One region of the Rhizobium sp. P1_B8 genome, then DNA from elsewhere that is predicted to be linked to it. Evidence: predicted binding sites of a transcription regulator. Region 1 holds the regulator's gene; each other region holds the start of a gene.
What was found. The regulator PhoB, encoded in region 1, activates phosphate uptake and scavenging genes when phosphate is short. The targets are predictions, from matches to a motif close to TGTCATNNANCTGTCAT.

Region 1 (7,304 bases):
GCGGCGGTCTCCAGCGATCCCGCAGCCCTGCAGGCCAAGCTCCTCGAAAAGGGCGTGCCGCTTGCTGGCCAGCCGCTGCCTTACATGCTCGACGCCGCCAAAAAGCTCAACACCATGAGCATGACGAGCCGCATCGCCATGACGGCTGTTGTCTTCGCTCTCGCCATTGCCGGCGCCTTCTATGCGCTGCGCTCCATCGCTCCGCGCTTCCGCGCCCGCAACCGGGTCGAGCGCGTCATGCTCTGGGGCCTGCTGCTCGCCTCCTCGATCGCCATTCTGACGACGATCGGCATCGTGCTCTCCATGCTGTCGGAAGCTGCGCGCTTCTTTGCGGCCGTTCCCGCCATGGACTTCTTCTTCGGCACCGTCTGGGATCCGCGCTTTGCCGGCGCCGGCAGCTCGTCCTTCGGCCAGTTCGGCCTCATCCCGTTGCTGCTCGGCACGATCTATATCGGCCTGGTGGCGATGCTGGTCGCCGTGCCGGTCGGCCTCTTCGCCGCCATCTACATGGCCGAATACGCTTCGCCGAAAGTGCGCGGCGTCGCCAAGCCGCTCCTCGAAGTGCTCGCCGGGATTCCGACGATCGTCTACGGCTTCTTCGCGCTCGTCACCGTCGGCCCGTTCCTGCGCGATTTCTCCGCCCAAATCAGCGGTCTTCTCAGCGGCAACTATAGCAACTTCATCCAGGCGCAGAGCGTTCTGACCGCCGGCATCGTCATGGGCATCATGCTGATCCCCTACGTCTCCTCGCTGTCGGACGACATCATCACCGCCGTGCCGCGTGCCCTGCGTGACGGTTCGCTCGGTCTTGGGGCCACACGCTCGGAAACCATCAAGAAAGTGGTTCTCCCCGCCGCTCTTCCCGGCATCGTCGGCGCATTGCTGATGACGGCTTCGCGCGCCATCGGCGAAACCATGATCGTCGTGCTGGCCGCCGGTGTCGCCGCCCGCATCCAGATCAACCCCTTCGAGCCAATGACGACGGTGACCGTCAAGATCGTCAACCAGCTGACCGGTGACCTTGAGTTCACCTCGCCGCAGACGCTGGTTGCCTTTGCCCTTGGCATCACGCTGTTCTGCATCACGCTTTGCCTCAATATCTATGCGCTCTACATCGTGCGCAAATACCGGGAGCAGTACGAATGACGGATATTGTTTCTCCCACATCAGGCGTCACCGTTTCCAAGGCGCCAGTGCGCCGCGATATCGGCATCAAGCGCCGCTACGCCGCCGAGCGCCGGTTCCAGGCCTATGGCATCGCCGCCATCACCTTCGGTCTCGTCTTCCTCTTCATCCTGCTGTGGACGGTGATCGGCAAAGGCTACACCGCCTTCCAGCAGACGGCGATTACCCTGCCGATCGAATTCTCCGAGAAGACGATCGACCCGAACAATAAGCGTGCGACCGACCCTTCGGTGCTGATCGCCGCCAACTACCCGGTTCTCCTGCGCGACGCGATCGTCAAGCAGCTGAACGTCAATGCCTCGAGCCGTCCCGATGTGCGCGATGCATCCGCGATGCTCTCCAAGGGTGCGCCGGTCCAGCTGCGCGACATGGTCGTCGCCGATCCGTCGATCATCGGCAAGACGGTCAATGTCACGGTGCTCGCCGACGCCAATGTCGACAGCGCCAACAAGGGCCAGATCGATCTGTCGGTCGATGAGAAGAACCGCAAGGTCAACGACAAGCAGGTTGCCTGGATGAACGAGCTGAAGGCGAGCGGCGCTCTCCACAAGCAGTTCAACACCGGCCTCTTCGTCAATGGCAATTCCAGCCGTCCGGAGGCCGCAGGCCTTGGCGTCGCCCTGATCGGCTCGCTCTACCTGATGCTGATCGTGCTCGTGCTCGCTCTGCCGATCGGCGTCGCCGCCTCGATCTATCTCGAGGAGTTCGCGCCGAAGAACAAGCTGACGGACCTGATCGAGGTCAACATCAACAACCTCGCCGCGGTCCCTTCAATCGTCTACGGCCTGCTCGGTCTTTCCGTCTTCATCAACTTCATCGGCCTGCCGCGCTCGGCTTCGCTGGTCGGTGGCCTGGTGCTGACGCTGATGACCCTCCCGACGATCATCATCGCGACGCGTGCGGCGCTGCGCGCCGTGCCGCCGTCGATCCGTGCCGCAGCGCTCGGCCTCGGGGCGTCGAAGATGCAGATGGTGTTTCACCATGTTCTGCCGCTCGCCATGCCCGGCATCCTCACCGGCACGATCATCGGCCTGGCGCATGCGCTCGGCGAAACCGCGCCGCTGCTCTTGATCGGCATGGTCGCCTTCGTCGCCAACGCGCCGACGACACCGCTCGATCCCTCGACGGCTCTGCCCGTGCAGGTCTATATGTGGGCCAACGAGGCCGAACGTGCCTTCGTTGAGCGTACTTCGGGTGCCATCATCGTCCTGCTCCTGTTCCTGATCGTCATGAACATGGGCGCCATCCTCTTGCGTCGTCGCTTCGAGCGCCGCTGGTAAACGGAGTTAAACATCATGAACATGTTGACGGAAGCTGCAGTTGAAAAGGCGCTGGATCACAAGATGAGCAACGGCCCGTATAAGATGATCGGAAAGGATGTCTCGGTTTACTACGGCGAAAAGCGCGCGCTTTTCGATGTGAACCTGAACATCCGCGAAAACACCGTAACCGCCCTGATCGGCCCGTCTGGCTGCGGCAAGTCGACCTTCCTGCGCTGCCTCAACCGCATGAACGACACGATCGACGGCTGCCGCGTCACCGGCAAGATCACGCTTGATACCGACGATATCTATGATCCCGATATCGACGTCGTCGAACTTCGCGCCCGCGTCGGCATGGTCTTCCAGAAGCCGAACCCGTTCCCGAAGACGATCTATGAAAACGTCTCCTACGGCCCGCGCATCCATGGCCTTGCCATGTCGAAGGCCGATCTCGACCAGATCGTCGAGACCAGCCTGCAGCGCGCCGGTCTCTGGAACGAAGTCAAGGACCGCGTGCACGAATCCGGCACCGGCCTGTCGGGCGGTCAGCAGCAGCGCCTCTGCATTGCCCGTGCCGTCGCCGTCAGCCCTGAAGTCATCCTGATGGACGAGCCCTGCTCGGCGCTCGACCCGATCGCCACCGCCAAGGTCGAGGAGCTGATCCACGAGCTGCGCGAGAACTACACGATCGTCATCGTCACCCACTCCATGCAGCAGGCCGCGCGCGTCTCGCAGCGCACCGCCATGTTCCACCTCGGCAATCTCGTCGAGGAGAACGACACCGACAAGATGTTCACCAATCCCGACGATCCGCGCACCCAGGACTACATCATGGGTCGCTTCGGCTGATCTTGGCGACACCAAGCCTTCCCGTTATTCGAGGATAAAGCCCCATGGCATCGACACATATTTTTTCTGCCTATGATGATGATTTGAAGTTCCTGTCCAGGCGGATTTCCGAAATGGGCGGCCTGGCCGAGCAGATGGTCAGCGAAGCCGTGCGCGCTCTCGTCAACGGCGATACCGCGCTGGCGCAGAAGGTCATCTCCGACGACGTGATCCTCGATCACGCCGAACGCGAAATCGGCGACAAGGCGATCGTCACCATCGCCCGCCGTCAGCCGATGGCTTCGGACCTGCGCGAAATCATGGGTTCGATCCGCATCGCCGCCGATCTCGAACGTGTCGGCGACCTCGGCAAGAACACCGCCAAGCGCGTCATCGCCGTCCAAAGCACCGGCGTTCCCCGCAAGCTCGCTCGCGGCCTCGAGCATCTGTCCGAGCTGGCGCTCGTTCAGCTCAAGGAAGTGCTCGACGTCTACACCAATCGTTCCGCCGACAAGGCGAATGCGATCCGCGAACGGGACAATGAGATCGACGCGATGTACACCTCGCTGTTCCGCGAGCTCCTGACCTACATGATGGAAGATCCGCGCAACATCACCAGCTGCACACATCTTCTCTTCTGCGCCAAGAACATCGAGCGCATCGGCGACCACGCCACCAACATCGCCGAGACGATCTATTACATGACGACAGGCGCGCAGCCGGAAGGCGACCGTCCGAAGGACGACAGCGCCAACACCGTCGGCGCGGTCACGGAATAACCGCCCACACCCCGCCACCTGCGTGCGCGCCCGTCCGGGCGCGCAAGAGGTCGCAGCCAATTTCTGAATTTGCGCAGGATGCATTGCTTAAATCACCCCCGGTTTAAGGATCATGCGCGAGGAGACCGACACGCATGATCCCGAGAGTTGCAGTTGTTGAAGACGAGGAAGCCCTCAGCGTGCTTCTTCGCTACAATCTCGAAGCGGAAGGCTTCGAGGTCGATACCATCCTTCGTGGCGACGAAGCCGAAATGCGGCTTCAGGAGCGCACGCCCGATCTTCTCATCCTCGATTGGATGCTGCCTGGCGTCTCCGGCATCGAGCTCTGCCGGCGCCTGCGCATGCGGCCGGAAACCGAGCGCCTGCCGATCATTATGCTGACGGCGCGCGGCGAAGAGAGCGAGCGTGTTCGCGGATTGTCGACGGGCGCCGACGATTATGTCGTCAAGCCCTTCTCGACCCCCGAGCTCGTTGCCCGCGTCAAGGCGATGCTGCGGCGCGCCCGCCCCGAGGTGCTGTCGACGGTGCTGAAATGCGGTGACATCGAGCTCGACCGCGAGACCCATCGCGTCCATCGCAAGACCCGCGAAGTCCGCCTCGGCCCCACCGAATTCCGCCTGCTGGAATTCCTGATGTCGTCGCCGGGCCGGGTCTTCTCCCGCTCGCAGCTTCTGGACGGCGTCTGGGGCCACGATATCTATGTCGACGAGCGCACCGTCGACGTCCATGTCGGCCGCCTGCGCAAGGCGCTGAATTTTTCCAACATGCAGGACGTCATCCGCACCGTCCGCGGCGCCGGCTATTCGATGGAAGCCTGAGGGCTTTGTCCCGCTGCTGTCCGGTTTGCGCTGATGGCTGCCCCTCACCCCAACCCTCTCCCCGTAAAAAACGGGGAGAGGGGACGTGCCACACGAGCGCGCGCTGGGAACGGAGAGGGCGCCGCATGCCCCTTCGCCCCGTTCACGGGGAGAAGGTGGCGGCAGCCGGATGAGGGGCAGCCATTGGCACGAACCAAAATTGCATAAAAAAACGGGCCACTTGGCCCGTTATTTATGTCTGACGATAATAGCCCGCTCAGCTGGCCCGCGCGGCCGCCCGGCGGCGTTCGTTGACCGGCTGGTAGGCAAGCTTCTGGTGGTAGCTGCAATAGGGCGAATTGTCGGGGGATTCGCAGCCGCAGAAATGGAAGTCATCCTTCAGCGGATCGCCGACCGGCCACTTGCAGGTGCGTTCGGTCAGTTCCGTCAGGCCGAGGCGTCGGGAAATCGGCACGACCACGTTGCCTCTCGGCACGTATTCCATTTCCTCGATCGTTTCGATCTCGATCTCTTCCTTCAGCATGGTCGCGCCCTGCTGGCGGGTAACGGTGCGCGTGGCGACCCGTGAGGCATAGTTCGGTGCGCGCGGCGCCGATGTATTGCGCTTCGGCGTTCGTGCGGCGGTGTTGGTGCCGCCGGCCTTGGCACGGCCTGGAAGGCTCAGCCGGTGCACTTTGCCGATGACCGCATTTCTGCTGACTCCGCCAAGCTGCGCAGCGATCTGGCTGGCGCTCAGTCCTTCGGCCCAAAGTTTCTTGAGTTTCTCGACCCGCTCGTCTGTCCAGTTCATGCCCTGTCTCCACCTTTTGCGTTGGTGATGGCAGAATCCCTCACCGTTGTCCCGGGAGCTCCGAAACAAGAAACGCTTGATCAATTTTGGTGACTAGTTCCGCCGCATGCAGTCTAGTAATTGATCTTTAACCTAGTGTGAGGCTGACTCCGTGACAAGAGTCGCATGAATCCGGATGAATCGAATTCGTAGTTTTCCCCAACTTGCTGCCTCTGCGTGGCATTTCTGCAATAATGCCTGTTGAAGACTGAAAATGCCGCTGTACACCCTTGCTGCATACGCTAAGGGCGCAGTTTTGTTGACATTGCAGCGCGAAAAGGAAATAGTGCCCCTCGCCGCCGCAAGGCGGCATTTTTGATTTTTCGGGCCTGGTTTCCTTAGCCGGAGTCATTGCCCGGCAACTTGATGGAGATCGCGCCATGGCTGAAGCCGCGCCGCTTTATGACACCTATTCTCGTGCCCCGCTGCGGTTCGAGCGAGGCGAGGGCGTGTGGCTGATCACCGAAAGCGGCGAGCGATATCTCGATTTCGGCGCTGGCGTTGCCGTTACGTCAGTCGGCCACAGCAATCCGCATGTCGTGGGCGCACTGAAGGAGCAGGCCGACAAGGTCTGGCACCTGTCGAACATCTATGAGATCCCCGGTCAGGAACGTCTGGCAAAACGGCTGACGGACGCCACCTTCGCCGACAAGGTGTTCTTCACCAATTCGGGTGCCGAGGCGCTCGAATGCGCGATCAAGACGGCGCGCCGCTATCAGTTTTCCAAGGGCCATCCCGAGCGCTTCCATATCATCACCTTCGAAGGCGCCTTCCACGGACGGACGCTGGCGACGATCGCTGCCGGCGGCCAAGAGAAATATCTCGAAGGCTTCGGCCCCAAGGCGCCGGGTTTCGATCAGGTGGCTTTCGGCGACATCGAAGCGGTCCGCGCCGCGATCACCGATGCCACGGCTGGAATTCTCATCGAGCCGGTGCAGGGCGAGGGCGGTGTCCGTCCTGCCACCACCGAGTTCATGAAGGCGCTCCGCCAGCTCTGCGACGACAACGGCCTGCTGTTGATCCTCGACGAGGTCCAGACCGGCGTCGGCCGCACCGGCAAGCTCTTCGCCCATGAATGGGCGGGCGTGACCCCCGACATCATGGCTGTCGCCAAGGGCATCGGCGGCGGTTTCCCGCTCGGCGCCTGCCTTGCCACATCAGAGGCCGCCTCCGGCATGAAGGCCGGCACGCATGGCTCGACCTATGGCGGCAATCCGCTCGCCATGGCCGTCGGCAGCGCCGTGCTCGACATCATCCTTGCCGATGGCTTCCTCCAGCATGTGCGCGACGTCGCACTGGTCTTCCGCCAGGGCCTCGCCTCACTGAAGGATCGTTATCCCGATGTGATCGAAGATATCAGAGGCGAGGGGCTGTTGCTCGGCGTCAAGGCTGCCGTTCCCTCAGCCGAACTGCTGCAGGCGATCCGCGCCGCCCATCTGCTCGGCGTGCCCGCCGGCGACAATGTCATCCGCCTTCTTCCGCCCCTCGTGGTCACCGCCGAGGAAGCCCGCGAGGGCCTTGCCCGCATCGAGCGCGCCGCCGAGAGCATTCGCGCCTCCAAGGTCAAGAAGACGGCTTGACGAGATTGCCGCCTTCGGGCGCA
Region 2 (7,304 bases), on a different contig from region 1:
GGGCGGAACCGCATAGATGCGCTTCTCGCGTCCGGCGCCGAAGAGCTGCAGCGCGTCCGACATGTGCATCTTCGGATTGTCGAATTTCGGCGTCGGCGACGGGTCCATGACATAGCGGCCGTGGACCTTCACCGGATAGGCGTAAGTCCGCGAGATGCGGCCGTTATGGGCGATATCCTCGTAGAGCTTCACATGCATGAGACCGTATTCTTCGAGCGCGTGCATCTTGCGCGTCTCGGTCTCACGCGGCTCGAGGAAGCGCAGCGGCTCGGGGATCGGCACCTGGTAGACGAGCACCTGCCCGACCCCGAGCTTTTCTTCGGGAATGCGGTGGCGCGTCTGGATGATCGTCGCATCCTTGGTATGCGTCGTCACCGCGACATTGGCGACCTTCTGGAAGAAGGCGCGGATGGAAACGGCGTTGGTCGTATCGTCGGCACCCTGGTCGATGACCTTCAGCACGTCATCAGGTCCGATGATCGAGGCCGTCACCTGCACCCCGCCGGTGCCCCAGCCATAGGGCATCGGCATTTCGCGCGAGGCGAAGGGCACCTGGTAGCCGGGAATGGCGATTGCCTTCAGGATGGCCCGGCGGATCATCCGCTTCGTCTGTTCGTCGAGATAGGCGAAGTTGTAGCTGGCCAGATCGGTCATTCGGCGGCTTCCTTCATGTCTTCGCCACCGTTGCGGGCGGATTCGAATTCGCGGCGCATGCGGCGGACGAGATCGAGTTCGGCCTGGAAATCCACATAATGCGGAAGCTTCAGGTGCTCGACGAAGCCCGTCGCCTGGACGTTGTCGGAGTGCGAGATGACGAATTCCTCGTCCTGTGCCGGCGCGGTGATATCCTCGCCGAGCTCTTCGGCGCGAAGCGCCCGGTCGACCAGCGACATCGCCATCGCCTTGCGCTCGCTCTGGCCGAAGACCAGGCCGTAGCCGCGGGTGAATTGCGGCGGCGCCTTGGCCGAACCCTTGAACTGGTTGACCATCTGGCATTCGGTGATCTGGATCGTGCCGAGCGAGACGGCGAAACCGAGTTCCGGCACGTCGAATTCCACCTCGACGTCGCCGATGCGGATTTCACCGGTGAAGGGGTGGTTACGGCCGTAGCCGCGCTGGGTGGAATAACCGAGCGCCAGCAGGAAGCCCTCGTCGCCACGGGTAAGCGCCTGTAGGCGCAGATCGCGGGTCATCGGGAATTCCATCGGCTCGCGGGTCAGATCGCCGATCTCATGATCTTCCGGCATGTCGCCGTCGGCCTCGATCAGGCCCTCTTCGCCGAGGATTTCGGAGACGCGCATGACGCGGCCGATCTCGGCTGCACGCTGAGCGGGCGTCTCGACCGCCTCGTCAGAAAGCAGCGAGGGGTCGAGCAGGCGGTGGGTATAGTCGAAGGTCGGACCGAGGAGCTGGCCGCCCGGCAGATCCTTGTAGGTCGCCGAGATGCGGCGTTCGATCGTCATATCAGCCGTGTCGAGCGGCCTGGAATAGCCGAAACGCGGCAGCGTCGTGCGGTAGGCGCGCAGCAGGAAGATCGCCTCGATCATGTCGCCGCGTGATTGGCGGATGGCAAGTGCAGCGAGCGTGCGGTCGAAAAGCGAGGCCTCGGCCATGACGCGATCGACGGCGAGCGCCAGCTGCGCGACGATCTGTTCGATGCCGATCGCCGGCAGCGAACGGTCGCCGCGGCGGCGGTCGGCCAGCAGGCGGTGGGCATTGGCGATGGCGGCCTCGCCACCCTTGACGGCAACATACATGAGCTCAGATCTCCGTTGCTGTGATCTTGGTGGTGCGCGGTAGGCAGAGGAAACGCTTGCCCGCCGTCAGCACGATGTCGACGCCGCGCGGAAAGAGCGCACGGTTCTCGGTCCAGAGCCGCAGGAAGGTCTCCGGCAGGCCGATGGGCGCGATCTCCGTCACGCTTTGGATGCCCGGACCCATCAGCGCCAGCCTGCGGCCGCCCGCGAGTTCGGCGAGCTCGATGACAACGGTCGTCGAGCGGTCGGGATATTCCTGCGTGCCTGATGCAAAGAGGCCGAAGGAGGAAAGTGCGGTGCCGGCCTCGGTGAAGGCAAAGCGCGCCTCGGCCTTATCGCTGGTCAACGGCGCGCCGGTATGGAAGCCGAGCCATTCCGGCACGGCGGATTTCACCAGTCCCTGGGAAAGCCAGACGGGCGTGTCGTGGTCGCAAAGCGTCAGCGCGATCGTGCCGGCGGCGATGCCGAGCGGTGCCGGCGGAGCGACATGGGGCTGAACGGTCTGGATCGTGCCGGGGCGAGCCATGCCGTCCATCAGCATCTTGAAGACGCTCTGGGCATGGAAGACCGGCTCGGCAAAGCCGCCGGTCAGAGCTTCTGTCTTCAGGCCCATCAGTTGTCTCCCCGCACCATGGTGAAGAAATCGACGCGTGTCGCCGCCGTCTCGTCCGCCTTGCGGCGTTCGGCATCGGCGATGCGTTCGGCGATTGGCAAAAGCAGTGCCTGTTCGACAAAATCCTTCGTCGCGTCCTCCTGCCAGAGCGCGTCGAAGATCGCCGCAAGCCGGGCCTTCTCGCGGTCGGTGCCGAGCGCCTGCGCATGGCCGACCGAGCCGGAGTCGAGCCGGACGGTGGCCCGCGTCACGGTCACTTCGCCCAGATTGAAGGGAGCGCCGCCGCCGCCGATGCGTCCGCGCACCATCACCAGCCCGGTCTCCGGTCCGCGCACCTGATGGGCCACAGGCTTTTGCGGCAGCGCATCGAAGACCGCTGTGAGTTCGCTGCGTTCCGCACGCGCCAGCAGATCGGCGGCGCGTTTGCGCCCGGATGCCATCTGTGACGCAGCGTCTTTCCTGTCCGCTGGTATCATCGCCGCTTCCCTTAAAATGTCTATTGATATAGACAACCATACAAGATACATTTAGCTCTAAATCGATGTCGTGACAAGCGTGTGACATCTACGGCGCCGCGCGTCTTTTCAGACGCGCAAAGGACGCTGTAGCACTTTGAATTGCTGCATAATTCGATCCTGAAATCGGGATCGTTTTCAGGATCGAATTATGCAGAAGGCGAGAAATAGCAGGCAGGGGTGGAATGGCGGGATTGAAGCAGGTGCAAAGGCAAACCGGCGTGGCGCTGTGGCGCCAGATCGCCGATCGGATTCGCGAGGCGATCAGCAACGGAGCCTATGACGAAACGGGAATGGTACCGCCGGAAACCATGTTGGCGGTGCAATTCGGCGTCAACCGGCATACGGTGCGCAGTGCGCTGGCGGCACTGGCGCAGGAGGGGATCGTCCGTGCGGTACAAGGTCGCGGCACGCTGATCGAACGCAAGGAGCGGCTGAATTTCCCGATCACAAGGCGCACGCGCTTTACCGCCGGCATTGGCGATCAGGCGCGTGAAATGCGCGGCCTTCTGCTCGATGAGGCGAAAGAGGAAGCGAATGCAGAGGTCGCCCGCTGGCTGGGCCTGAAGCAGGGTGAGCCAGTGATCCGCCTGGAAACCTTGCGCCAGGCGGACAAGCGGCCGGTTTCAAGGGCGACGAGCTGGTTTCCGGCCGAACGCTTCGCCGGTATCGGCGAGGCCTACCGGGCGGGGGAATCGATCACCAAGGCTTTCGCCGAACTCGGCCTGCCGGATTATGTCCGGGCGACGACCGAGGTGACGGCCGCCCATGCAAGCGCAGCCGATATGGCCGACCTTGAACTCACTCCCGGTGCCATCCTTCTGATCGCCAAGGCAATGAATACCGATCTTGACGGCGTGCCGGTGCAATATTCGATCAGCCGTTTCGCGGCCGACCGGGTGCAGTTCACCATCGAGAACTGAGCGTCTTTCCCCGCCGAAGCGGGGAAAGGTCAGCTGAGATCAATGCGCGCCCGACATGTCGCCGAGCACTTCCTTCGAAGCGACGGTGGAATCCGCCTTCAGCTTGTAGACCATCGGCACGCCGGTCGCGAGGTTGAGGGCGAGCACGCCTTCTTTGTTCAGCTTGTCGAGCACCATCACCAGCGAGCGCAGCGAATTGCCGTGTGCGGCCACCAGCACCTTCTCGCCCCTGAGCACGCGCGGCAGGATCTCGGTGAGGTAGTAGGGCCAGACGCGGGCGCCGGTGTCGCGCAGGCTTTCGCCGCCGGGAGGCGGCACGTCATAGGAACGGCGCCAGATGTGCACCTGTTCCTCGCCCCATTTGGCGCGGGCATCGTCCTTGTTGAGGCCGGAGAGATCGCCATAGTCGCGCTCGTTCAGCGCCTGGTCGCGGATCGTCTGGAGATCGGGCTGGCCGACCTTGTCGAGGATGAGCTTCAGCGTGTGCTGCGCACGCACCAGCACCGAGGTATAGGCGACATCGAATTTGATCCCGTATTCGGCAAGCGCCGTACCGCCGGCATTGGCTTCCTGGATGCCGAGCTCCGTCAGATCGGGATCCTTCCAGCCGGTGAAGAGATTCTTCAGGTTCCAGTCACTCTGGCCGTGGCGAACGAGGACGAGGGTACCGCTCATGAATATGCCTCCGTAGTATCGTTATGAGGAAGAAAGCCCGAGCACATCGAGCATGGAATAGAGACCCGGCTTCTTGTCGCGCGCCCAGAGCGCCGCCTTGATGGCGCCGCGCGCAAAGATCGAGCGGTCGGCCGCGCTGTGCGACAAGGTGACGATTTCGCCTTCTCCGGCGAAAAGCACGGAATGCTCGCCGATGACGGAGCCGCCGCGCAGCGTCGCAAAACCGATCGTGCCGGCTTCACGGGCGCCGGTATGGCCGTCGCGCACCCGGACCGACTTCGAGGCCAGATCGATGCCGCGCCCCTTTGCCGCAGCCTCGCCGAAGAGAAGGGCGGTGCCGGAAGGCGCATCCACCTTGTGCTTGTGGTGCATTTCCAGGATCTCGATATCCCAGTCATCAGGGTCGAGCGCACGCGCCGCCTGCTCTGCGAGCACGCTGAGCAGATTGACCCCGAGGCTCATATTGCCTGATTTGACGATGCGGGCATGGCGGGCGGCCGCGGCGATCCTGGCGTTGTCATCGGGTAAACAGCCCGTCGTGCCGACGACATGGACGATGCGGGCCTGCGCGGCGAGACCTGAGAATTCCACTGTTGCAGCGGGCGAGGTGAAGTCGAGCACGCCTTCGGCATTGAGAAAGGCGTTGAGCGGATCGTCGCCGATGATGACGCCGGTCGGGCCGAGACCGGCGATCTCGCCGGCATCCTTGCCGACGAAGGGCGAACCGGCGCGCTCGACCGCGGCATGCAGCGTCACGCCGTCGATGGAATGGATGAGCCGGACTAGCGTCTGCCCCATGCGTCCTGCTGCGCCAACCACCACCAGTTTCATCGCAGCATCGCTCATGTCAGTCTCACCAGGTCAGTTTGAATCGGAGGCCGAGGGCCTCTGCAGGTTGTTGAGGCGAGCGTAAAGACCGTCGCTGACCTTCGCAAGCGTCTCGTGATTGCCTTCCTCGACGACACGGCCCTGCTGCATGACGACGATCTTGTCGGCGCGCACCACGGTCGAGAGCCGATGGGCAATGACGACGACAGTGCGTCCGGTCATCGCTTCGTCGAGCGCCTTCTGCACGGCGGCTTCCGATTCGGTGTCGAGGGCGGAGGTCGCCTCGTCGAGAAGCAGGATCGGCGCATTGCGCACCAGGGCGCGTGCGATCGACAGGCGCTGACGCTGGCCGCCCGAAAGCGTCACGCCGTTTTCGCCGACCGGCGTCTCGTAACCCTGCGGCTGTGCCGAGATGAAATCATGCGCATAGGCAAGCCTGGCCGCCTCTTCCACTTCGGCATCGGTCGCCTCCGGCCGGCCATAGCGGATATTGTCGCGGATCGTGCCCTCGAACAGATAGGGCTGCTGCGAGACATAGGCGAGTTGCTGGCGCAGCGACTTCTTGGTGATGTGGGCGATGTCCTGCCCGTCAATCAGAATTTCGCCTTCGCGCGGATCGTAGAAACGCGGAATGAGGCTGATGACGGTGGATTTGCCGGCACCCGAGGGACCGACAAGTGCGGTGGTCGACCCGCCCTCGGCGATGAAGCTCACGCCGCTGAGGACGCTTTCGTTGCCATAGGCGAAGGAAACGTTGCGGAATTCGATCCTCGCCTGCGTCACGGTCAGCGGCCGGGCATCTGGCAGGTCGCGCTGGCGCGGTTCCATGTCGAGCAACTCGTAGATCATCCGCGCATTGACGACGGCGCGCTCCATCTGCACCTGCAGGCGGGCAAGCCGTCGAGCCGGGTCATAGGCAAGCAGCAGCGCCGTGACGAAGGAGAAAAAGGCGCCGGGTGGCACATTAAAGTAGATCGAGCGGTAGGCGGCATAGGCAAGCACGCTGGCGACGGCAAAGCCCGCGAAACTTTCCGTCAGCGGAGACGTGCGCTCGGAAAGCCGGGCAATCCGGTTGGCCCGGCTTTCGGCGCCCTTGATGAGTTTGTTGACCTTGCGCTCCAGTTCTTCTTCCATCGTGAAGGCCTTCACGATGGCGATGCCCTGGATCGTCTCCTGCATCGCGCCGAGCACGTGGCTGTTCAGATGCACGGCCTCGCGGGTCGCCGAGCGCAGCCGCTTCGAAACATAGCGCAGCGCGTAAAGCAGCGGCGGCGCCATGATGAACACGGCAAGGCTGAGCAGCGGATCCTGCAGGATCATCACGGCGAGCAGCGATACGAAGGTCAGCAGATCGCGCACCGTCGAGGTGATTGTCAGGTTGAGCACGTCGCGGATGCCGCTGACGTTCTGGCTCACCTGCGCGGCGATATGGGCCGAGCGCGCCTCGCTGAAGAAGCCGACCGAAAGCGTCATCAGATGCGCATAGAGCCGGCGCTGGTAGCGGGCGACGATATCGTTGCCGACCCTGGAAAGCGCCACCGCCTGGCCGTAGCTCGCAAAACCGCGCAGCACGAAGGCGATGAAGATCGAAAGACAGATGATCCAGACGACGTCGGCGCGGCGGTTAGCGAAGGCCTCGTCGATGATCGCCCGCATGATCCAGGCGGTAAACGCCGTCGAAAGCGCCACCACGATGAGGCAGGCAATCGCAAAGACATAGCCCCAGAGATGGTCGCGGCCGTTTTCAGCGATGATGCGCTTCAGGATACCGGTTACGGTATCGCTGCTAACGCTCTGCGTTCTGCTTTCCGCCGCTTCCAAATAGGATTTCCTGTCTCGGACCAAGCGCCTCGCGAGGGCGACACGCACTTTTGCCGGGGTCTATAAAGAGTTGGGACCGGTTTGGCTAGAGCGCCGCGCGTCCGGATAGGACGCGCCAGGGACGCTCCATTTACTTTGCGCGCCGGGCTAGCGCCGCCAGCGGCGGCCTTCC
Region 3 (7,304 bases), on a different contig from region 1:
GGACGCTGAAGGTCTCCAATCTGGAGAATTACGATTTCTCCGATACCGACATCTGCCTGATGTCGGCCGGCGGCGAGGTCTCCAAGAAATTCTCGCCGAAGATCGGCCAGCAGGGCTGCATCGTCATCGACAATTCCTCGGCTTGGCGCTACGACGCCGACGTGCCGCTGATCGTGCCGGAAGTGAACCCGGATGCCATCAGCCAGTTCACCAAGCGCAACATCATCGCCAATCCGAATTGCTCGACCGCCCAGCTGGTGGTGGCGCTGAAGCCGTTGCACGACTTCGCCAAGATCAAGCGTGTCGTCATCTCGACCTACCAGTCGGTCTCCGGCGCCGGCAAGGACGGCATGGACGAGCTGTTCAACCAGACGCGCGCCGTCTTCGTGGCCGATCCGATCGAGAACAAGAAGTTCACCAAGCGTATCGCCTTTAACGTCATCCCGCACATCGACGTCTTCATGGAGGACGGCTACACCAAGGAAGAATGGAAGGTGCTGGCCGAGACGAAGAAGATGCTCGACCCGAAGATCAAGGTCACCTGCACGGCGGTGCGTGTGCCGGTTTTCATCGGTCATTCGGAATCGGTCAACATCGAATTCGAAAACGAGATCACTGCCGACCAGGCCCGCGACATCCTGCGCGATGCACCAGGCTGCCTCGTCATCGACAAGCGCGAGGATGGCGGCTACATCACGCCATATGAATCCGCGGGCGAGGATGCGACTTACATCTCGCGCATCCGCGAGGATGCAACGGTCGAAAACGGCCTCAACATCTGGGTAGTCTCCGACAACCTGCGCAAGGGTGCTGCGTTGAACGCCATTCAGATCGCCGAGCTGCTCGTCAATCGCGGCCTTGTCAAGCCGCGCAAGCAGGCCGCCTGATACCATTTGTAAACCATAATATGCTAAAGCCCTGCTGATGAAGGCAGGGCTTTTTGCCGAGCCGTAGGCGCCCTCTATCCATAAGCGCTTACTAAAAGGTGATCGTGACAAAATCGCCTTCGGCTGGCATTCTGCCCGGCGTCAAGCCAAGCTATGCCGCCCGAGACCGTGTAGCGGTTTTGGGACAACGACATGAACAGAACGAAGATTTAAAGCGCGTCGCATGGTCCCGATCGGCCGCGGCGCGCTTCAGCAGACCGGAGCGGGGTTCCTCATGCGCATGACAACATTCCTTCTGGCGGCGTTTACGGCAGCCGGCGTTCTCCACGCGCTGCCGGCAGCGGCCCAGAGCGCCCAATGCGGCAATAATAGCAGCGGTTTCACTGCCTGGGTCGCCGATTTCAAGCAGGAAGCGGCGGCAAACGGCGTCAGCCGCTCGGTCCTCGACCGCGCCTTCGCCAACGTCAATTACAACAAGCCGACGATCGCCGCCGACCGCGGCCAGAAGAGCTTCAAGCTCTCCTTCGACGCTTTCATGCAGAAACGCGGCGGCGCCACGGTCATCTCCCGCGGCCGCAGCATGAAGGCGGCCAACCAGGCGCTTTTTGCCTCGATAGAGCGTCGTTTCGGCGTTCCGGCCGGCCCGCTGATTGCGATCTGGGGCATGGAGACCGGTTTTGGCAGCTATATGGGCAACCAGCATACGCTGTCGGCTGTTTCGACCCTGGCCTATGACTGCCGCCGTTCGGAATATTTCACCGACCAGCTCTATGCCGCGCTCCAACTCGTCTCCGAGGGGTATCTGAGCCCTCAGGCCAAGGGTGCCGCCCATGGTGAAATCGGCCAGACGCAGTTTCTGCCGCGCAATGTCGTGCGCTTCGGCGCCGACGGCGATGGCGACGGCCGCGTCGACATGGTTGGTTCCCGCGCCGACGCGCTGGCCTCGACAGCGAATTTCCTCAAGGGCCATGGCTGGCGCGCCGGCGCCGGCTATCAACCTGGAGAGCCCAATTTCGTCGCCATCCAGGGCTGGAACGCCGCCAGCGTCTACCAGCAGGCGATCGCCTATATCGGCCAGGAGATCGACGGCAGGTAGGCCTTCTCGGTAGATAAGCCTTCATCGACACCCATACCCGAAAACGCCGCTGCGACATGCGGCGTTTTTCATTTGCGGAAATCAAAGCCGCCGCCCGACGCCGCCTTGCGTCGCTCCTCCTGGGCCGGGGCCGGCAGGGTCGGTCCCGAGACGACGCAGTTGCGGCCGGAGGCCTTGGCGGCATAAAGCGCCAGATCGGCACGTTTGACCAGATCCTCGAAGTTCCGGTTGGAGGCTTCATTTGGCCGTCCGGCGCACCCGAAACTCGCCGTCACCTTGAGAACATCGCCGCTCGGCAACGGGATTTCCGCCGCCTCGATTGCCAGCCGCACGCGCTCGGCGACGATTGCGGCATCGTCAGGCGTCGAATCCGGCAGAAGCGCCAGGAACTCCTCGCCGCCATGGCGCACCAAGAGATCGAAGGAACGAAAATTCTCACGTGCAACGCCCGCGACCTGCCGGAGCACGGCATCGCCGGCGTCATGCCCGTTGATATCGTTGATTTTTTTGAAATGATCGAGGTCGAAGAGCACAACGGAAATCCAGCGTGATCCATGCTCGGCCTGTGTGAGAAGCGCAGATGCAGCGACCTCGAAGCCGCGCCTGTTGTAAAGAAGGGTCAGAAGATCGGTCTGGGCGGCGCTACGCAACTCGCCCACCAGCGCCTCCCTATCCTGCGTCAGCCGGTCGATCAGCCGCAGCCCCTTTGCCGCCAGCACCATCACCAATGTGGCGAGAATCAGCAGGCCGGCACACAGCGCCAGGATCCGCGTCAGGTGAATGTGCGAGCGCATGGAAAGATTTTCGCCGGTCTCGTGAATATCTTTTGCGGCCTCGATCATCTTCTGCTGCAGGAAGGTCATGCGTTCGCTCTGCGCAGCGGCCCAGACGTCATGCACGGCGCCTGTCGGCCGCGATCCGGCGAGAATGGCATCGGTGATCGCATTCGCCTTCACCTGGTTGCTGCGGCCGAGATAGGCAACGATGTCGCGCACGATCGGCGCGGAGGAATGGAAGACCATATGATCCATGCCCTCGCCGAGCATGACCTTGCCCTGCACGAAGAGCTCTACCGGCAATCTGGCGGAAACACCGTGATCGAGGTAGCGGGTGCCAACGCCGGTAATTAGCCTTTCGCCGTAATAGGTCAGCAGGATGCCCATCAGCTGGTTGGATTTCTCAAGCAGCACCGGATCGCTGATCAGCGGTGAGAGCGCATCGACGACAGCAAGCTGCTTGAGAGCCGCATACCAGTAGATGGAACCGGGATCGCTGCCGGTATAACGCCCCTGGTCGACGGCGCTGCGCGCAGCGATGATGCGGCTGTAGGCAAGGCTGAGAATCGATAATTCGCCGACGAGCCCCTCGTCGAGCGCATCGCGGGAGGGAAGGCTGGCATAAAAGGCGCGGCGTTCCCGATCGAGCGTCACCCGGCTTTGCAACATGTCGGCGGCAGTCCGGCTGTTGGGACGTGCGAGGTAGCGGCGGGTGGCGCCGATTTCACTCAGGATCTCGGTGGCGGCGATGGACCCGCCACGGGCAAGCACATCGGCGAACTGCCGGTCCTTTTCGAGGTTCCTGTATTGTGTGACCGAAGAACGTATGACGACGACGCCTTCGATGAGCATGAAGACGAAGGGCAGCATGATAGCGGCCAGGATAACCTTTTTGATGGTTTCGAACTTCATCGCCAATCGCCACGGTGATCAAAACCTCGGTCGTACCCGACCAATTGACGGCGAGCTTAACAACAATCCTTAAAAAAGTGATAAACTGGCATGTCCCTAGATTTCGGGACGAATGAAGTCGCGTGTCTCGGCGTCCATGACCCAGAGTTCACCGGTCGAAATGTCGAACCAGGCGCCGTGGAGATGAAGGTTTCCCGCTTCCTCGAGAGCCTTGATGTCGGGGAAGCTTCTGAGATTGTTGATTGAATTGCGGATGGATACACGCTCCAGCGCCGTCTGCCGCTCGGCGGCCGTCATCACGTCGTTGCTCTGGATCTGCTCGGCGGCAGGTTTGACCAGCGACATCCAACGGCCGATGAAGTCACCGGGCGATAATGGCTCGGCATTCGGATCGAGCGCAGCGCGGATGCCACCGCAGCGGCCGTGACCCATCACGACGATATCCGAGACCTTCAGCACCTGCACGGCAAATTCGAGTGCGGCCGACGTCGAATGAAAATGGCCATCCGGCTCGTAGGGCGGGACCATGTTGGCGACGTTGCGGATGACGAAGAGCTCGCCCGGGCCGGCATCGAAGATCAGCTCCGGTGCCGCGCGAGAATCCGAACAGGCAATGACAAGCGTATGGGGACTTTGACCGTTTTCGGCAAGCTGCCGATACCTGTCGCGGGCGTCGGAATAGCGCCCGTTCATGAAGTTGCGATAGCCGTCCAGAAGAGGGTTTGGAAAACGCTGCATGCTTCTGGATTAGCGCGCGCGGACGACAAGATCAACTGCTGCACCGCAAAATGAACATATTGGCAGATGCGTCACTTTTTCCGCCGCTGCGCCGGGTGCACGAGCCGGCGCATCTGCACCATGGCCATCGGCGTTGAAAGGCTGGAAGCATCGCTTGCCAGCATCAACTCGTTGCTGCCGCGCTTGACGGCCCGCGCAAGCACCTCGAAGACGCTGGCGGTGGCAAGCTGCAGCGCCTTTTCGTCCTCGAGCCCGGAAAGCAGGCGCGACAGGAAGACGGCGGCGAGCAGGTCGCCGAGACCATTGGGCGGGTTTTCGACGACACGGTGCTCGGCAAGAAGCGCGTGGCGACCGGAAAGATAAAGATTGCCGGTACCGCCCGCCATCATCGGCACGGCTGAAGTGACGAGCATGCGCGATGGTCCGAGCGCGAGCGCCGCCTCCATGATCGTACTGTTGTCTTCGAGGGCCGCCCCCGAAAGCCATGCAAGCTCGTACCGGTTCGGCGTCGCGAGCGAGGCAAGCGGAATGAGATGATCGCGAATAGCCTCTGCAGTTGCTTCCGGCACGTAAAGGCCGCCGAGATCGCCCATGACGGGATCGCAGACATAGAGCAGCTCGGGATTGTTTTGCCGGAGCGCACCGATCAGCCGAGCGACGGAGCGCGCCTGGGCGGCATTGCCGAAATAGCCCGAAAGCACCGCCTTGACTTCGCCGATCCAGGGCGCGCGGATCAGATCGTCGATCGCCGCGTCGAAATCCGTTTCCGCAAAAGTTAGCCGCGTCGAGCGGCCGTGGCCGGGATGCCAGGGCAGCACGATGGTCGGCATGGCCCAGACCGGATGACCGAGCGTCTCCAATGCAAAGACGGCTGCCCGGTTTCCGACCGAGCCACGCACCACATGGCTGGAAATGACGATGACTGCGCCCGCTGCATTTTCCGACATGATACCCAAGATCCGAATGATGACCGCGTTTGATGATCTTTTTGACGCCACGCTGTCAACCATTCTTCATGCGAGCGTGGAAATGTTCGCCGGGACGAAAAACCGGGAGACGGGACTTTCCCTTTCGTTTGGCGACGAAAGCGGAAAATCTCTTACAATTTCTCATTTCCAGCGCCAAAAAAGCATCAAAACAATCCTTCGGACCGCTCTTTTAGAGATTTTTTCGAAGAATCTTCTGCTAGCTTGCGAAAAATCAGACATTGAGGGAGGCGATCCATGGCTGCCAGAAACAATCCGAAACGGGAAAAGCAGATCGAAAGCGCGCGCAAGATCGCCAAGGCGACGGGTGAAGCGCATCTCGATCCGGAAATTCTCTTCGGCCGGGCAAGCAATGACGATCTCGAACTCTACACGCCTGAGATGCTGGCACTCTCCGCCGTGCATTCGGCAAAGGAGCTCGCCGCCTGGAACGGTAAGGTGCCTCGTGTCGGCATCGACACCATTGCCGATGTGACGCCTGATGGCATCGCGGTCTCGGTGCTTTCAGTCACCGACCAGAACATGCCTTTTCTTTTTGAATCGGTCATGGGCGAAGTGACAAGCACCTATCGCGACCTGTTCATGGCCGTGCATCCCATCCTGATCATGGAGAAGGGCAAGGCGCCGGCGCTTTATTCCGCCGATCACCCAAGCGATCCGGCCAACCGCGTCAGCCATATCCAGCTTCATATTGCGCCGCTCAATTCCGCCCAGGCCGCCGATCTCGTCAAACGCATCGAAAAAGTGCTCGAACAGGTCCGCCTGTCGGTTTCCGACTGGAAGCCGATGCTTTCCAAGATTGACGGAGTGATCGCAGAGCTTGCGGCCAATGGCGCCAGCCGGAAGAAGGCCGATCGCGACGAAGCCGTCGCTTTCCTGACCTGGCTGCGCGACGAGAATTTCACTTTCCTCGGCATGCGGGAATATGTCTATTCCGGCAAGGGGAGCAATGCCAAGGTCGAGCGCGACAAGGGTGCTGGCCTCGGCATCCTCTCCAATCCCGATGTATTGGTGCTGCGCACCGGCAAGGACGCCGTAACGACAACGCCTGAGATCCTTGCCTTCCTCGACGGCCCCGACTTCCTGATCGTCACCAAGGCGAATGTGAAATCGATCGTCCATCGCCGGGCCTATATGGATTATGTCGGCGTCAAGCGCTTCGACACTGACGGCAACGTCACCGGCGAACTGCGCATCGTCGGCCTCTTCACCTCGACGGCCTATACGTCGCTCGCCTCCGAAATCCCGCTGCTGCGTTCCAAGATCGAGAAGGTGAAGGAACATTTCGGCTTCGACCCGATGAGCCATTCCGGCCGCATGCTCGACAACACGCTGGAATCCTATCCGCGCGACGACCTTTTCCAGATCGACACGACGCTGCTTGCAAGTTTTGCCGAACAGATCAACGACTTGGCCGATCGGCCACGCGTGCGCGTCCTGCCACGAATCGATCATTTCGACCGCTTCGTCTCGGTGATCATCTACGTGCCGCGCGAGGAATATGACTCGATCGTACGCGAACGGATCGGCACCTATCTGAAGACTGTCTATGACGGCCGTGTCTCTGCCTATTACCCGGCTTTCCCGGAAGGGGGCGTGGCGCGCGTGCATTTCATCATCGGCCGCTCGGGCGGCAAGACGCCGCGCATCCCGCAGGCAAAGCTCGAGCAGGCGATCCGCGAGATCACGGCCCGCTGGGACGACCGTTTCGAGGCGCTGGCCGGGGCCAAAGCGCCGAAGATATCCGTCGACCAAGCCTTCCAGGATTCCTTCACCCCGGAGGAAACCGTGGCCGACCTCGCCGATATCGGCGCCTGCGCCGCCGGCGAGCCGCTTCGCATTCAGTTCTACCATCGCCAGGAGGCACAGGGCCGCACCCTTTCCTTGAAGATCTTTCACGCCGGCGGCC

Region 2: the regulator PhoB is predicted to act here: its motif matches at 2,917-2,933, upstream of phnG (phosphonate C-P lyase system protein PhnG).
Region 3: the regulator PhoB is predicted to act here: its motif matches at 5,410-5,426, upstream of AC1D2N_RS14410 (NAD-glutamate dehydrogenase).

What each region holds. Positions count from the first base shown of each region.
Region 1 is NZ_JBFTZZ010000004.1:88,386-95,689, forward strand. Features, by position in the region: gene pstC (phosphate ABC transporter permease subunit PstC) at 1-1,146, shown strand, start outside; gene pstA (phosphate ABC transporter permease PstA) at 1,143-2,465, shown strand; gene pstB (phosphate ABC transporter ATP-binding protein PstB) at 2,481-3,296, shown strand; gene phoU (phosphate signaling complex protein PhoU) at 3,341-4,054, shown strand; gene phoB (phosphate regulon transcriptional regulator PhoB) at 4,189-4,872, shown strand; gene AC1D2N_RS07310 (GcrA family cell cycle regulator) at 5,129-5,662, opposite strand; gene AC1D2N_RS07315 (aspartate aminotransferase family protein) at 6,082-7,281, shown strand.
Region 2 is NZ_JBFTZZ010000006.1:125,367-132,670, forward strand. Features, by position in the region: gene AC1D2N_RS10165 (alpha-D-ribose 1-methylphosphonate 5-phosphate C-P-lyase PhnJ) at 1-654, opposite strand, end outside; gene AC1D2N_RS10170 (carbon-phosphorus lyase complex subunit) at 651-1,757, opposite strand; gene phnH (phosphonate C-P lyase system protein PhnH) at 1,762-2,370, opposite strand; gene phnG (phosphonate C-P lyase system protein PhnG) at 2,370-2,846, opposite strand; gene phnF (phosphonate metabolism transcriptional regulator PhnF) at 3,071-3,808, shown strand; gene AC1D2N_RS10190 (2,3-bisphosphoglycerate-dependent phosphoglycerate mutase) at 3,848-4,483, opposite strand; gene dapB (4-hydroxy-tetrahydrodipicolinate reductase) at 4,505-5,329, opposite strand; gene AC1D2N_RS10200 (ABC transporter ATP-binding protein) at 5,345-7,132, opposite strand; gene AC1D2N_RS10205 (glucokinase) at 7,280-7,304, opposite strand, start outside.
Region 3 is NZ_JBFTZZ010000010.1:94,084-101,387, reverse strand. Features, by position in the region: gene AC1D2N_RS14435 (aspartate-semialdehyde dehydrogenase) at 1-887, shown strand, start outside; gene AC1D2N_RS14430 (lytic murein transglycosylase) at 1,162-1,983, shown strand; gene AC1D2N_RS14425 (GGDEF domain-containing protein) at 2,052-3,671, opposite strand; gene AC1D2N_RS14420 (carbonic anhydrase) at 3,768-4,409, opposite strand; gene pdxY (pyridoxal kinase PdxY) at 4,481-5,356, opposite strand; gene AC1D2N_RS14410 (NAD-glutamate dehydrogenase) at 5,633-7,304, shown strand, end outside.